DNA from 2 places in the Microbacterium koreense genome. Region 2 is predicted to be linked to the other one. Evidence: predicted binding sites of a transcription regulator. Region 2 holds the regulator's gene; the other holds the start of a gene.

Region 1 (6,179 bases), 1.7 Mb from region 2:
TCATCCAGGGGGTCAAGCTGATCCCGGTGTCGGGCCAGTCGGTCTCGTCAGGCATGATCCTCCCGAACGGCGAGACCGCGCCGGGCAAGTTCGACCCGGCGTTCCTGCTCATCGACCGCGGCACGATCGGCCCCGTTCCGATCCCCGTCGTGATCATGCTCGTCCTCGTCGTGCTCTCGTGGTTCGTGCTCACGCGGACGTCGTGGGGTCGCGTGCTGTACGCCGTCGGCGCCAATCCTGAAGCGGCCCGGCTCTCGGGCATCCGAGTGGGGCTCTATCGCGGTGGCGCCTACGTCGTCTCGTCGCTCTTCGCGTCCGTTGCCGGCATCATCCTCGTGTCGCGAATCGGTCAGGGTGATGTGAACGCGGGGTCATCGAGTCTGCTCGAGGCCGTCGCCGTCGCTCTCGTCGGCACGTCGGTGCTGGGCATCGGCAAGCCGAACGCGTGGGGTACGCTCCTGGGCGCTGTCCTCGTCGCCATCGTGCTGACGGGAATGACCATGGCCGGGTTCCAGTACTACTTCCAAGACACGGCGAAGGGGCTCGTGCTGATTGTGGCGCTGTTGTTCTCGTTCACGCTGTCTCGGCGCAAGTCGCGCTACTCGCCAGCGACATGACCGTCGTTGCCACCGATCAGTCGTCTCCATCGAAAGGACGGACAATGTCGACCGAGTACGAATTCCTCACCGAAAAGAACGTCGGCACCTATATCGCCTCGCGGCCCGAACTCCAGGCGCGGATCGACGGGGCACGTCTTGCGGAGGTCCGCGAGATCGGCGACGGCAACCTGAACGTGGTCTTCCACGTGACGGATGCCGATGGCCGCTCGATGATCCTGAAGCAATCGTTGCCCTATGTGCGGATGACCGGTGAGGGGTGGCCCATGACTCCGGATCGTGCGCGTCGCGAGGCGGAATCGCTCGTCGCACACGGCGCGATCCGCGCGGACCTTGTCGTCGAGGTCATCGGATACGACCACGATCGCTACGTGCTCGCGCTCGAAGATCTCTCGGATCACCGCGTGTGGCGCGGGGCGCTGAACGACGGCGAGTATCACGACGGCGTGGCCGCGCAACTCGGCGAGTACGTCGCCGGTGTCGCCGTCGGTACATCGGTGCTGGGAATGGACCGCGGGGACGTCGCGGAGGCGATGGCTCGATCCCAGAACGCCGAGCTGTGTGTGATCACCGAGGATCTCGTGTTCACGGAGCCCGTTTTCGACATCGGGCGCAACTCCGTCCTGCCGGCGAACGAGCCGGATGCTGCAGCCCTCGCGGGTGACGCGGTGTTCGCCAGCGCGATGAGCGAAGCCAAGTGGCGGTTCATGACCCATGCCGAGGCGCTGATCCATGGAGACCTCCACACCGGGTCGGTCATGGTGCGCGGTTCCGGTGAGGCGGGTGACGCCGCTGACTCGGTCAAGGTGTTCGATTCGGAGTTCGCGTTCTACGGCCCGATCGCGTTCGACCTCGGTGCTCTGTTCGCGAACTACGCGTTCGCGGCCGCGCGCGCCCGAGCGCTGGGAGAAGACGAGCGTGCGGCGTGGGCACTGGGACTCATCGACCAGACCTGGCAAGGATTCGCCGACACGGATCTCGCCCTCAGTGAGCGCTGGCTCGAACGTGACCTCTTCAATCGCGACTTCGCTGAGCGGCGGGTGGCCGAGATCCTGCGCGAGGCAGCGCTGTTCGCGTCGGCCAAGATGGCGCGCCGTATCGTCGGTGCGGCGAAGGTGGCCGATATCGAGACGCTCGATCCCGAGTTGCGCGCGCCGGCGGCCCGTGCGGTCCTGAGCGCGGCGAGGGCGCTCGCTGCGCGATGGGACTCGGTCGCGGGCGTGCGCGATATCCGCGACACGCTCGACGCGCAGATCCTCGGGTGATCGCGCTGACGTGACACAGCGAGGGGGATGCCGCGGCCATCGCGGCATCCCCCTCGTCGCATCACGCTCTCGTCACACCAGGGCGAGCACGCTCGCATAGGCGTCGCGAGCCACATCGGGCTGGGAAGCGGGCCCGCCGAAGACGCGTGCGGTGCCCGGTTCGCCGGACCACGCCAGCCACCCGGGCGCGCGGGTGCGGACGAACGCGGTTGCCGCATCGTGCAGCGCGTTCGCGAGAGCGCGGGGCGGCTGCGGTCCGGCAAGTCGGGTCACGCCATCGGCGTCGAGCACGTCGAACCAGAACGGGACGTCGAGGCAGTGAAGCGCCCAGCCGCGGGTCGGTGAAGCCCACGCGAACCGGTACACCCAGGTCGGGGCTTCTCCGCGAGCATCGGCGACCCGAACCACCGTGACGCGAAAGACCGCGTCTGTCACGTACCGCCCCAGGACCGCCGCCGTTCCCTTCCGCCGCTGCTCGGTGTTCGCGGCGAGGTAGTCCCTGCGTCGGCGCGGGTCGGGGGCGACCACTGCCAGAGCCAGTGATGCCGGCACGAGGCCGAGCGGGTGCTTGGCCGCATCCGTCATCGTCGTGAATTCGTCGTCGGTGCTGCCGATGACGAGAGGTTTGTCGGCGCCGACGCCCGCGGCGAGCGATGTCACGGTGTCGCGGAGGAGTAGGTCTCCGTCGATGACCGGACCCCACGGCGAGCCTTGGCTGATGAGCTCCCGTGCCTTCTCCCACGGGCGTGCCGGTGGGGGGTTCGTGGCGTCATGCTGGAGCGCATGCAGGCGCTCCTCGCTGACCGCTGCGAATCCGGCTCGAGTGGGGGCGACACCGGCGAGGTTCGCCAACTTCGCCGACACGGTGCGTGCCTGCTCGGCGGGGATGTCGCCGAGCGCCGGAGAGAGTGCCCACACGGCCGAGAAGAGATGCTGCGCGGCGGGCATCGCGAGAAGGGTGAGCACCGCGCCACCGCCGGCGGATTGACCGGCGATCGTCACCCGGTCGGGGTCCCCGCCGAAAGCTCCGATGTTGCGCTGTACCCATTCGAGGGCTGCGAGCCAATCGCGCACGGCGCGGTTGCTCGGTGCGCCCTCGATGTGGCCGAACCCGTCGAATCCCAGGCGGTACGACACGGTCACCGTGACGACGCCGTCGCGGTTGAAGGATCGGCCGTCGTACCAGGGGCTCGCCGGGGACCCGCCGGTGTACCCGCCGCCGTGGATCCACACCATGACCGGAAGTCGGGCGTCGTCTGCGGGGGCAGGAGTGAAGACATTGACGTTCAGCGTGGAATCGCCCGCGACGGAGGGCTCGGGGATGAGCGTCTCGCCGGGGTCGCCGCGCTGCGCGGTGGCGCCGAACTCGACCGCGTCGCGCACCCCTTCCCACCGTTCGACCGGCACGGGGGCCGCGAACCTCAGGTCGCCGACCGGCGGCTGGGCGAAGGGGATGCCGAGAAACGCCGCCGAGTCTCCACGCCACACGCCACGTACACGGCCGGACGCGGTGTCGACGAGGGGTGGGCTGTCAGCAGACATCACGGCCTCCTTGGTGCGAGTGGGACCATCCTTTCGCACACCTGAGAATTCGCCGAAACGGTATTAGCACTCTCTGGTCGAGAGTGCTAATCTGAGTCTTGCTTGAGTCGAAGCAACTCAAGTTTCGAAGCCTCAGACACAAGGAGACACCATGGCGACGTATGACCCGTTCCGTGACCTCGACCGTCTCGCAACGAGCCTCTTCGACCAGCGCCGCGGACCGCGCCGCATGCCGATGGACCTGTACCGCGACGGCGACCACTATGTGCTCACCGCCGACCTTCCGGGGATCGACCCGGGCTCGGTCGACGTCGACGTCGACGGCCAGCTGCTCACCATCCGCGCCGAGCGCACGCTGCCGTCGGGTGACGGCGTCAAGTGGATCACGCGCGAGCGTGAGGCGGCGTCGTTCCTGCGCCAGCTCAACCTCGGCCAGGGAATCGACACCGAGCGCATCTCGGCCAGCTACACCAACGGTGTGCTGAGCGTGACGATCCCGGTGAGCGAGAAGGCGAAGCCGCGCAAGATCGACGTCACGACCGACGCCGGCTCGGTGATGCGCGCGAGCGAGAGCGAACCGCAGCCCGTCGAGCAGTAATCGACTACTGAGAAGGCCCAGTCGGAATCGAACCGGCTGGGCCTTCTTGTGCGCCTACGGTGATGCCTGTGGCCGGGCGCGGTCAGTGCGGGGCGTCAGCGCGTGGCGAGGAAGGCCAGAAGTGCTTCGTTCACTTCTGCGCCGTGCGTCCACAACAGGCCGTGCGGCGCCCCCTCGATCTCGACGTACACCGCCGAGGGCAGCAGGTCGCGAAACCGCCGGGCGGTCACATCGATCGGCAGAATGTTGTCCGCCGTGCCGTGAAGGATCAACGCGGGCACGGTGATCGCCGGGATGTCGTCGCGGAAGTCCGTCGGCCACGTCAGGGGGGCGGCGGCGATCGCGGCGTTGCCGGCCGACCCCGCCACGCGCACGCTCGCATCCACGGCCGCCTGCGAGATGCGCGAGCCGAGGGTGTCGTCGAGATTGTAGAAGTCGCCGAAGAAGCCCGAGACGAACGCATATCGGTCGTCACGGACGCTGGCTGCTATCCCGTCGAAGAACTCCTGCGGTCCCGCGCCGTCGGGATTGTCGTCGGTCTTCAGGAGGTAGGGCTCGAGCGAACCGAGAAACGCCGCCTTCGCGACGCGATCCGCGCCGTAGCGGGAGAGATAGCGCGCGATCTCTCCCGTGCCCATCGAGAAGCCGACGAGCACGGTGTCGGTGAGGTCGAGGTCTTCCATGAGCGCGTGAAGGTCGGCTGCGAACGTGTCGTAGTCGTATCCGCCGCCGGTCTTCGACGACTGTCCGAACCCGCGGCGGTCGTAGGCGATCACGCGGTAGCCGGCATCCAGCAGTGCCGCCTGCTGCTTGCCCCACGACTCCCCGTTCAGGGGAAAGCCGTGGATGAGGACGACCGGTTGTCCGCTGCCCTGGTCGGTGTAGTAGATGTCGACGTCGGCCGAGTTCTCCGTCCCGACGGTGAGGTATGCCACGTTCGCCTGACCTTTCCGCCGGGGGTGTTTCCGGCATCCTCCGACGCTACGCCGTCGCCGCGACGCAGTGAAGGGGTTGCCTCCGTCCGGCCCAGCGAGACTCGCTCTTCACGGCGAGAATCGCCCACTGTGGGCGAGTGTCGCGCTCACGATCAATTCTCGCGGCGTGGGGCGAAGGTTGCGGGCGGGCGCTGGGGTTGCGGGTGGAAGACGTCAGTCGTCGCGCGCGGCGCCCGCCGACGGTGCCACGGTGAAGCAGGTGGGTGCACGGAACCCGGATGCCGCGAACGCGGCGGTTGCGGCATCCACCACGGCGTCGACGTCGTCGCGGGCCACCAGAGCGATCGCGGCGCCGCCGAAGCCGCCGCCGGTCATGCGTGCGCCGAGGGCACCCGCAGCGAGGGAGGCCTCGACGGCGGTGTCCAACTCGGGTACCGAGATCTCGAAGTCATCACGCATCGACGCATGCGACGCGACGAGCAGCGGGCCGATCGCCCGCGGCCCCTCGCTGCGCAGCACCTGGACCGTGTCGATCACCCGCTGGTTCTCGGTCACAATGTGCCGCACTCGCCGAAAGGTCACGTTGTCGAGAAGTTCGGCGGCGCGGGGAAGATCCTCCACCCTCACATCGCGCAGAGCCGCGACACCGAGTGCAGCCGCGCCTCGCTCGCACGCAGTGCGGCGGTCGCCGTATCCGCCGCTGGCGTGCGCATGCGCGACGCCGGTGTCGATCACGACGAGCTCGAGCCCGGCATCCACGAAGCCGAGGTCGACCAGTTCGGCAGTCAGCGTCCGACAGTCGAGGAAGATCGCGGCATCCGCGCGTCCGGTCATCGACGCCATTTGATCCATGATTCCCGTTGGCGCGCCGACGGCGTCGTTCTCGGCCCGTCGGCCTGCCCGGGCGAGCGTGGAGCGGTCGAGGCCGAGCTGCCACACGTCGTTGAGTGCTGCGGCCGTGGCGCTCTCGATGGCCGCCGACGACGACAGGCCTGCGCCGATCGGTACGTTCGAGGCGAACGCCAGGTCCACCCCGCGACGGCCCTCTGCGCCGAGCGCCCACGCCACGCCGAGCGGGTAGCGCGCCCAGTCGGGTACTTCGTCGCGCTGTGCGGGAAAGAGGCTGTCGAGCGCGCGGAGTGCGACCTCGACGGTGTCGCCGGTCAGCGCGGACACGACGCGGATGCGATCATCGTCGCGTAGCCCGAGGGAGACCGCCGTG
Region 2 (6,179 bases):
TACGACACGTACCGCGGAGTCGTCACCTACGTGCGCATGGTGGACGGAAAGCTCGAACCGCGCGAACGCATCCAGATGATGTCGACCACGGCGACGCACGAGTTGCTCGAGATCGGCGTCTCCAGCCCCGAGCCCACGGCCACCAAGGGATTGGGTGTCGGCGAGGTCGGCTATCTGATCACCGGTGTGAAAGACGTCCGCCAATCGAAAGTCGGCGACACGATCACCAACGCGCGCAAGCCTGCCGCCGAAGCGCTGTCGGGCTACACCGACCCGAAACCGATGGTCTTCTCGGGGATCTACCCGATCGACGGGAGCGATTACGCGGACCTGCGTGAGGCGCTGGACAAGCTGAAGCTGTCAGACGCGTCCCTGCAGTACGAGCCTGAGACGTCGGTAGCGCTCGGGTTCGGATTCCGCTGTGGTTTCCTGGGGCTTCTCCACCTCGAGATCATCACCGAGCGGCTCTCACGCGAGTTCCGTCTCGACCTCATCACCACGGCGCCCTCGGTGGTCTACGAGGTGACGACCGACACCGGCGAGAGCGTCACGGTGACCAACCCTTCGGAGTATCCCGACGGGCGCGTGGCCTCGGTCAGCGAGCCGGTCGTGAAGGTGGCCATCCTGACACCGAAGGACTACGTGGGTACCGTCATGGAGCTGTGTCAGTCGCGTCGCGGAAGCCTGCTCGGTATGGACTATCTCAGCGAAGACCGCGTCGAGCTTCGCTACAGCATGCCGCTCGGTGAGATCGTGTTCGACTTCTTCGATCAGCTGAAGTCCCGCACGCAGGGCTATGCGAGCCTCGACTACGAACCGTCAGGACGGCAGGAGGCCGACCTCGTGAAGGTCGACATCCTGCTGCAGGGTGACAAGGTCGACGCGTTCAGCTCGATCGTCCACCGTGACAAGGCCTACGCCTACGGAACCCTCATGACGGAGCGCCTGCGCAAGCTCATCCCTCGGCAGCAGTTCGAAGTGCCGATCCAAGCCGCGATCGGTGCCCGCATCATCGCCCGCGAGAACATCCGTGCGATTCGCAAGGACGTGCTCGCCAAGTGCTACGGCGGTGACATCACCCGAAAGCGCAAGCTGCTCGAGAAGCAGAAGGAAGGCAAGAAGCGCATGAAGATGGTGGGCCGGGTCGAGGTGCCGCAGGAGGCGTTCATCGCTGCGCTCTCGGGCGACACCGACGGCAAGGCCGCGAAGTAGGCTGTCTGCCATGCGCCGCGGAACCTTCCGAGACGGAACCGTCGACTATGCCGCGGTCGGCGCGACCCAAGCCGCCGACCTCCTGCAGTATCCGCCCGAGCGCAGCATCCCGGCCGAGCAGTCCTGGCGCATCGGCAGCGGCGAAGAGCGTTTCCGCACGTCCGCCGACGCCCTGCTGTCGTGGTCGGCGTTGCGCGACGGCGGACTGACCGTGTCGGATGTGCGACCCGCGCCCGGCCCGATGTACTCGGGTGTGGGATTCGACGCCGAGGGCAACCCCATCTCGCCCAGCAAGACCGAGACTGAGCAGCGGTTCGACGCCGACGGTACGCCCTATGTCGCCGGCGGAACAACCGCGCGCATCGCCGGTCGGGTCGGAGGCGCCAGCGCGGACGCGGAGGTGCGGGTGATCTTCGTGGTCGAAGAGGCGCGCCGGATCGGCTTCGCCCTGGGCACCGTCGGCGGGTCCGTCGTCAGCGGCGAAGAGTCGTTCATGCTCGACTGGCTGGACAACGACGAGGTGTGGTTCAGCGTGCGCGCTTTCGACGCTCCGGTCGCCCTCGCGTACCGCGTGTTCCCCGGCCTCGTGCGACGTCGTCGGCGTGAGCTGTTCGTGCGGTACCTGCGCGCGATCTCGCCGTTGTACACGGCGCCCGCCTGATATGGCCGGCGCACTGCCGATCGGTGAGGCGGCACCGCGCAACGGAAGACTGCCGACGGCCACGGTGATCGATGACCGCGTCCCCTTCGGGGTGTACCTGCACGTGCCGTTCTGCAGCGTGCGGTGCGGATACTGCGACTTCAACACCTACACGGCGTCGGAATTGCGGGGCGCACGGCGCGACACCTACGCCGACACGCTCCTCGACGAGGTCGCCCTCGCGCGGACGGTCCTCGGCGAGGCGGGGCCGGTGCGACAGGCGGCGACGGTGTTCTTCGGGGGTGGGACGCCGACTCTCCTTCCCGGAGACGACCTGATTCGGATGCTGGCAGGCGTGCGGGAGGCGTTCGGCGTCACAGACGACGTCGAGGTGACTGTCGAGGCGAACCCCGACACGGTGACGGATGCGATCGCGCAGCAGCTCGCCGCATCCGGTGTCACTCGGCTGTCGATCGGGATGCAGTCGGCCGTCCCGCAGGTCTTGGCCACGCTCGATCGCACCCACGATCCCGCGAACGTCGCCACGGCCGTTGCGTCCGCGCGGGCGGCCGGGCTGTCTGTCAGTCTCGACCTGATCTACGGCGCACCCGGTGAAAGTCTCGAAGACTGGACCACCTCCGTGAAGTCGGCGGTGGAGCTGGAGCCCGACCACCTGTCGGCGTACGCGCTCATCATCGAAGAGGGGACCAAGCTCGAGCGTCGCATTCGCCGGGGCGAGCTGCCCGCACCCGACGATGATCTCCAGGCGGACATGTACGAGCTCGTCGACGACGAACTGGCCGCCGCTGGGTACGACTGGTACGAGGTGTCGAACTGGGCGCGCGGCATGCAGCATCGTTCGCGTCACAATCTCTCGTACTGGACGGGCGCCGACTGGTGGGGTTTCGGCCCCGGCGCGCACAGCCACATCGCCGGAACGCGCTTCTGGAACGTCAAACACCCCGCGGCCTACGCCCAGCGCCTGGCGGCGGGGGAGTCGCCGGCCGCGGGCCGCGAGCGGCCCGATGCCACCGCTCGCGACCTCGAGAACGTGCTCCTGCGCAGCCGCGTCCGCGAGGGGCTCGCGGTCTCCGAAGTGACGGATGCCGGTCGTCATGCCGTCGCCGGACTCATCGCCGACGGGCTCGTGGAACCCGGCGATGCGTTTCGCGGACGAATCGTGCTGACACGGCGGGGACGGCTCCTCGCGGATGCGGTGGTGCGACGGCTCACCGGCTGATCGCGCGGCGCCCGCCGGCACGATCGGCTAGAATTGGCACTCCGGTCAGTCGAGTGCCAGCAGCGTGGGGAGGCGACATGGTCAGCGAGCGAGGGCTCCAGGTTCTCCAGGCGATCGTGCAGGACTACGTCGACACGCGCGAGCCGGTCGGGAGTAAAGCGATCGTCGAACGCCACGCGTTCGGGGTGTCGGCCGCGACGATCCGCAACGACATGGCGCAACTCGAAGATGAGGACCTGATCGCCGCGCCGCACACCTCGTCGGGTCGGGTGCCGACCGACAAGGGGTATCGCGTCTTCGTCGACCACCTCGCTGAACTGCGCCCGCTCAGCGGTTCGCAACGCAACGCGATCGCGGCGTTGCTCGATGGCTCCGGTGACCTCGACGACCTGCTCATGCGCACCGTGCGTGGACTCACGCGGCTCACCGGTCAGGTGGCGATCGTGCAGTATCCGTCGTTCGCGCGAGCCACGGTGACCCACGTCGAACTCGTTCAGCTCGGTGGCGGCCGGATGCTGGTCGTGGTCGTCACCGACACAGGGCGGGTCTCCCAGCGCCTCACGATCGTCCGCCACGAGTTCGACGACGCCGACCTCGCGCGGATCCGCGCAGAACTCGGATCCCTCTTCGTCGGCCGGACCGTCCGCAAAGGCATGCAGCGCGCCGAGAGTCACCTCGCATCGCTCGCGCCCGATCCGGGCCCGCTGCCCGAAGCGCTCACAACGCTCGCGCAGGTGGTGGTCGAAGAGCTCGACGAGTTCCGCCAGGACAAACTCGTGCTGGCAGGCTCCGCCAACCTCGCCCGCAGCGAGTCGGATTTCCGCGGAAGCATCTACCCGCTGCTCGAGGCGATCGAAGAGCAGGTCACACTGCTCAAGCTGATGAGCGAGATGGTGCCCGACGATCAGGGCCTCGCCGCCAGCATCGGCCGCGAGAACGAACAGTTCGGCCTCACCGAGGCATCCGTCGTCGCCAGCGATTACGACGCGACGGGCGCGCGGGCGCGCGTCGGAGTGCTCGGCCCGACCCGCATGGACTACCCCACGAACCTCGCCGCGGTGCGGGCTGTCGCCCGTTACCTCACGCGGCTGCTCGAAGAAGACGAGGCCGGCCGCTGAGGCGGAACCGGCGACGAAGATACGACTCTGCGCCTCGGCGCGGACGGGAAGGCGATTGTGGCTGCTGACCACTATGAGGTCCTCGGTGTCTCGCGAGAGGCGACACCCGAAGAGATCAAGAAGGCGTATCGACGCCTCGCACGCGAACTGCACCCCGACGTGAACCCGGGTGAGGACGCCTCTGAACGCTTCAAGCTCGTGACTCACGCCTACGACGTGCTGAGCGACCCGGAACAGCGTGCGCGCTACGACCGCGGCGGCGACGAGTCGCCCTTCGGCGGAGCCGGCTTCGGTGGCTTCGGTGACATTTTCGAGACCTTCTTCGGTGGAGGAGGAGGCGGTCGCGGCGCCCGCCCGCGTTCGCGGCGCGAGCGGGGTGAGGATGCCCTCGTGCGGGTGACCCTCGATCTCAAGGACGTCGTCTTCGGCGTGCATCGCGACATCGACGTCGACACTGCTGTCGTGTGCGAGACGTGCGAGGGCTCGTGCTGTCAGCCCGGCACCTCGCCGGTCGCGTGCGACATCTGTCACGGCACCGGTCACGTGCAGCGCCAGGTGCGCAGCCTCCTCGGCAACGTCGTGACGACTCAGCCCTGCAATGTGTGCCACGGCTACGGCACGACCATTCCCTACCCTTGCGCGACGTGTCAGGGTCAGGGGCGTGTCCGCTCGCGGCGCACGGTCTCGCTCGACATCCCCGCCGGTGTGGAGAGCGGGCTGCGCCTGCAGTTGCCCGGATCCGGTGAGGTCGGCCCCGCAGGCGGCCCGAACGGTGACCTGTACGTCGAGGTCTCCGTCTCGCCCGACCCCGTCTTCAGCCGCGACGGCGACGACATCCTCGCGACATTGGACGTGTCGATGCCGGACGCGATCCTCGGGGCCACCACGACGATCGAATCCCTCGACGGCCCGGTCGACCTGGAGATCCGCCCGGGGGTGCAGGGCGGCGACGTGCTCACGATCAAGGGGCGCGGCATCACGCCGCTGCGCGGAACCCAACGGGGTGATCTGAAGGTCGGAGTGCACGTCGTGACGCCGACGCGACTCGACGGTAAGGAACGCGCCCTCATCGAAGACTTCGCCAAGCGGACGAAGGCGCCCGGGCCCAAGCTCGCCGAGTTCCACCAGGGGCTGTTCGCGAAGCTCCGCGATCGCTTCCGCGGCTGACCGTGGCGCTGCACTTCTTGCTCGACGCGCCGGTGACGGCGCAGCCCGGCGACGACGTGCACTTGACGGGCTCCGAAGCCCATCATGCTGCGGCCGTGCGCCGTGTCCGTGTCGGAGAGACGGTGACGGTCGGTGACGGTCGGGGTGTCGTCGTCACCGGGGAGTGCATATCCGTCTCACCGCGCGAAGTGGTCGTCCAGATCCAGCGACGTCGTGAGGAGAAGGCGGCTGCGCCGCGGCTTGTGCTTGCGCAAGCACTCGCCAAGGGCGACCGCGACGAACTCGCGGTGCAGGCAGCCACTGAACTCGGCGTCGACGAGATCCTGCCGTGGCAGGCCGCGCGCAGCGTCAGCAGGTGGGATGCCGCCAAGGCCGCCAAGGGCGTGGCTCGCTGGTCGGCGATCGTCCGGGAGGCGGCCAAGCAAGCGCATCGCGCGTGGGTGCCGTCCGTGGCCGACCCGGTGAAGACGAAGGACCTCGCCGCGCGGGCGGCGGCGTCCGTCGTCCTCGTGCTCGACCCGGATGCAGAGACGGCGCTGACCGATATCGATGTCGCCGATGCCCGTGAGATCGTGGTGGTGGTGGGGCCGGAGGGTGGGATCACCGACGCCGAGGTTGCAGAGCTCACCGAGGCCGGTGCGGCGGCTGTGCGCCTCGGGTCGACAGTCCTGCGGACCTCGACCGCGGGGCCCGCCGCACTGTCGGTCGTGAATGTGCGGCTCGGCCGCTGGTGACCGCCGGGCACCGGGCTGGTGGGGAACACCGCTGGCTAGACTGGGACGATGAGCGACGCATCGGTGTT

What was found. Region 2 encodes HrcA, which represses chaperone genes, less so after heat shock. Its sites were predicted from a motif close to TTNGCACTCGNNNNNNNCGAGTGCNAA; they were not measured.
Region 1: a site for HrcA is predicted at 3,488-3,514, ahead of ACFQZV_RS01100 (Hsp20/alpha crystallin family protein). Genes of this name have one in related genera too.

Annotation. Positions count from the first base shown of each region.
Region 1 covers NZ_JBHTIM010000001.1:256,289-262,467, reverse strand. Annotated here, with positions in the region: gene ACFQZV_RS01115 (ABC transporter permease) at 1-617, shown strand, start outside; gene mtnK (S-methyl-5-thioribose kinase) at 662-1,882, shown strand; gene ACFQZV_RS01105 (carboxylesterase/lipase family protein) at 1,955-3,424, opposite strand; gene ACFQZV_RS01100 (Hsp20/alpha crystallin family protein) at 3,576-4,022, shown strand; gene ACFQZV_RS01095 (alpha/beta fold hydrolase) at 4,118-4,957, opposite strand; gene galK (galactokinase) at 5,171-6,179, opposite strand, start outside.
Region 2 covers NZ_JBHTIM010000001.1:1,946,712-1,952,890, forward strand. Annotated here, with positions in the region: gene lepA (translation elongation factor 4) at 1-1,212, shown strand, start outside; gene ACFQZV_RS09130 (DUF1990 family protein) at 1,223-1,873, shown strand; gene hemW (radical SAM family heme chaperone HemW) at 1,875-3,092, shown strand; gene hrcA (heat-inducible transcriptional repressor HrcA) at 3,170-4,210, shown strand; gene dnaJ (molecular chaperone DnaJ) at 4,268-5,377, shown strand; gene ACFQZV_RS09150 (16S rRNA (uracil(1498)-N(3))-methyltransferase) at 5,380-6,111, shown strand; gene ACFQZV_RS09155 (HIT domain-containing protein) at 6,160-6,179, shown strand, end outside.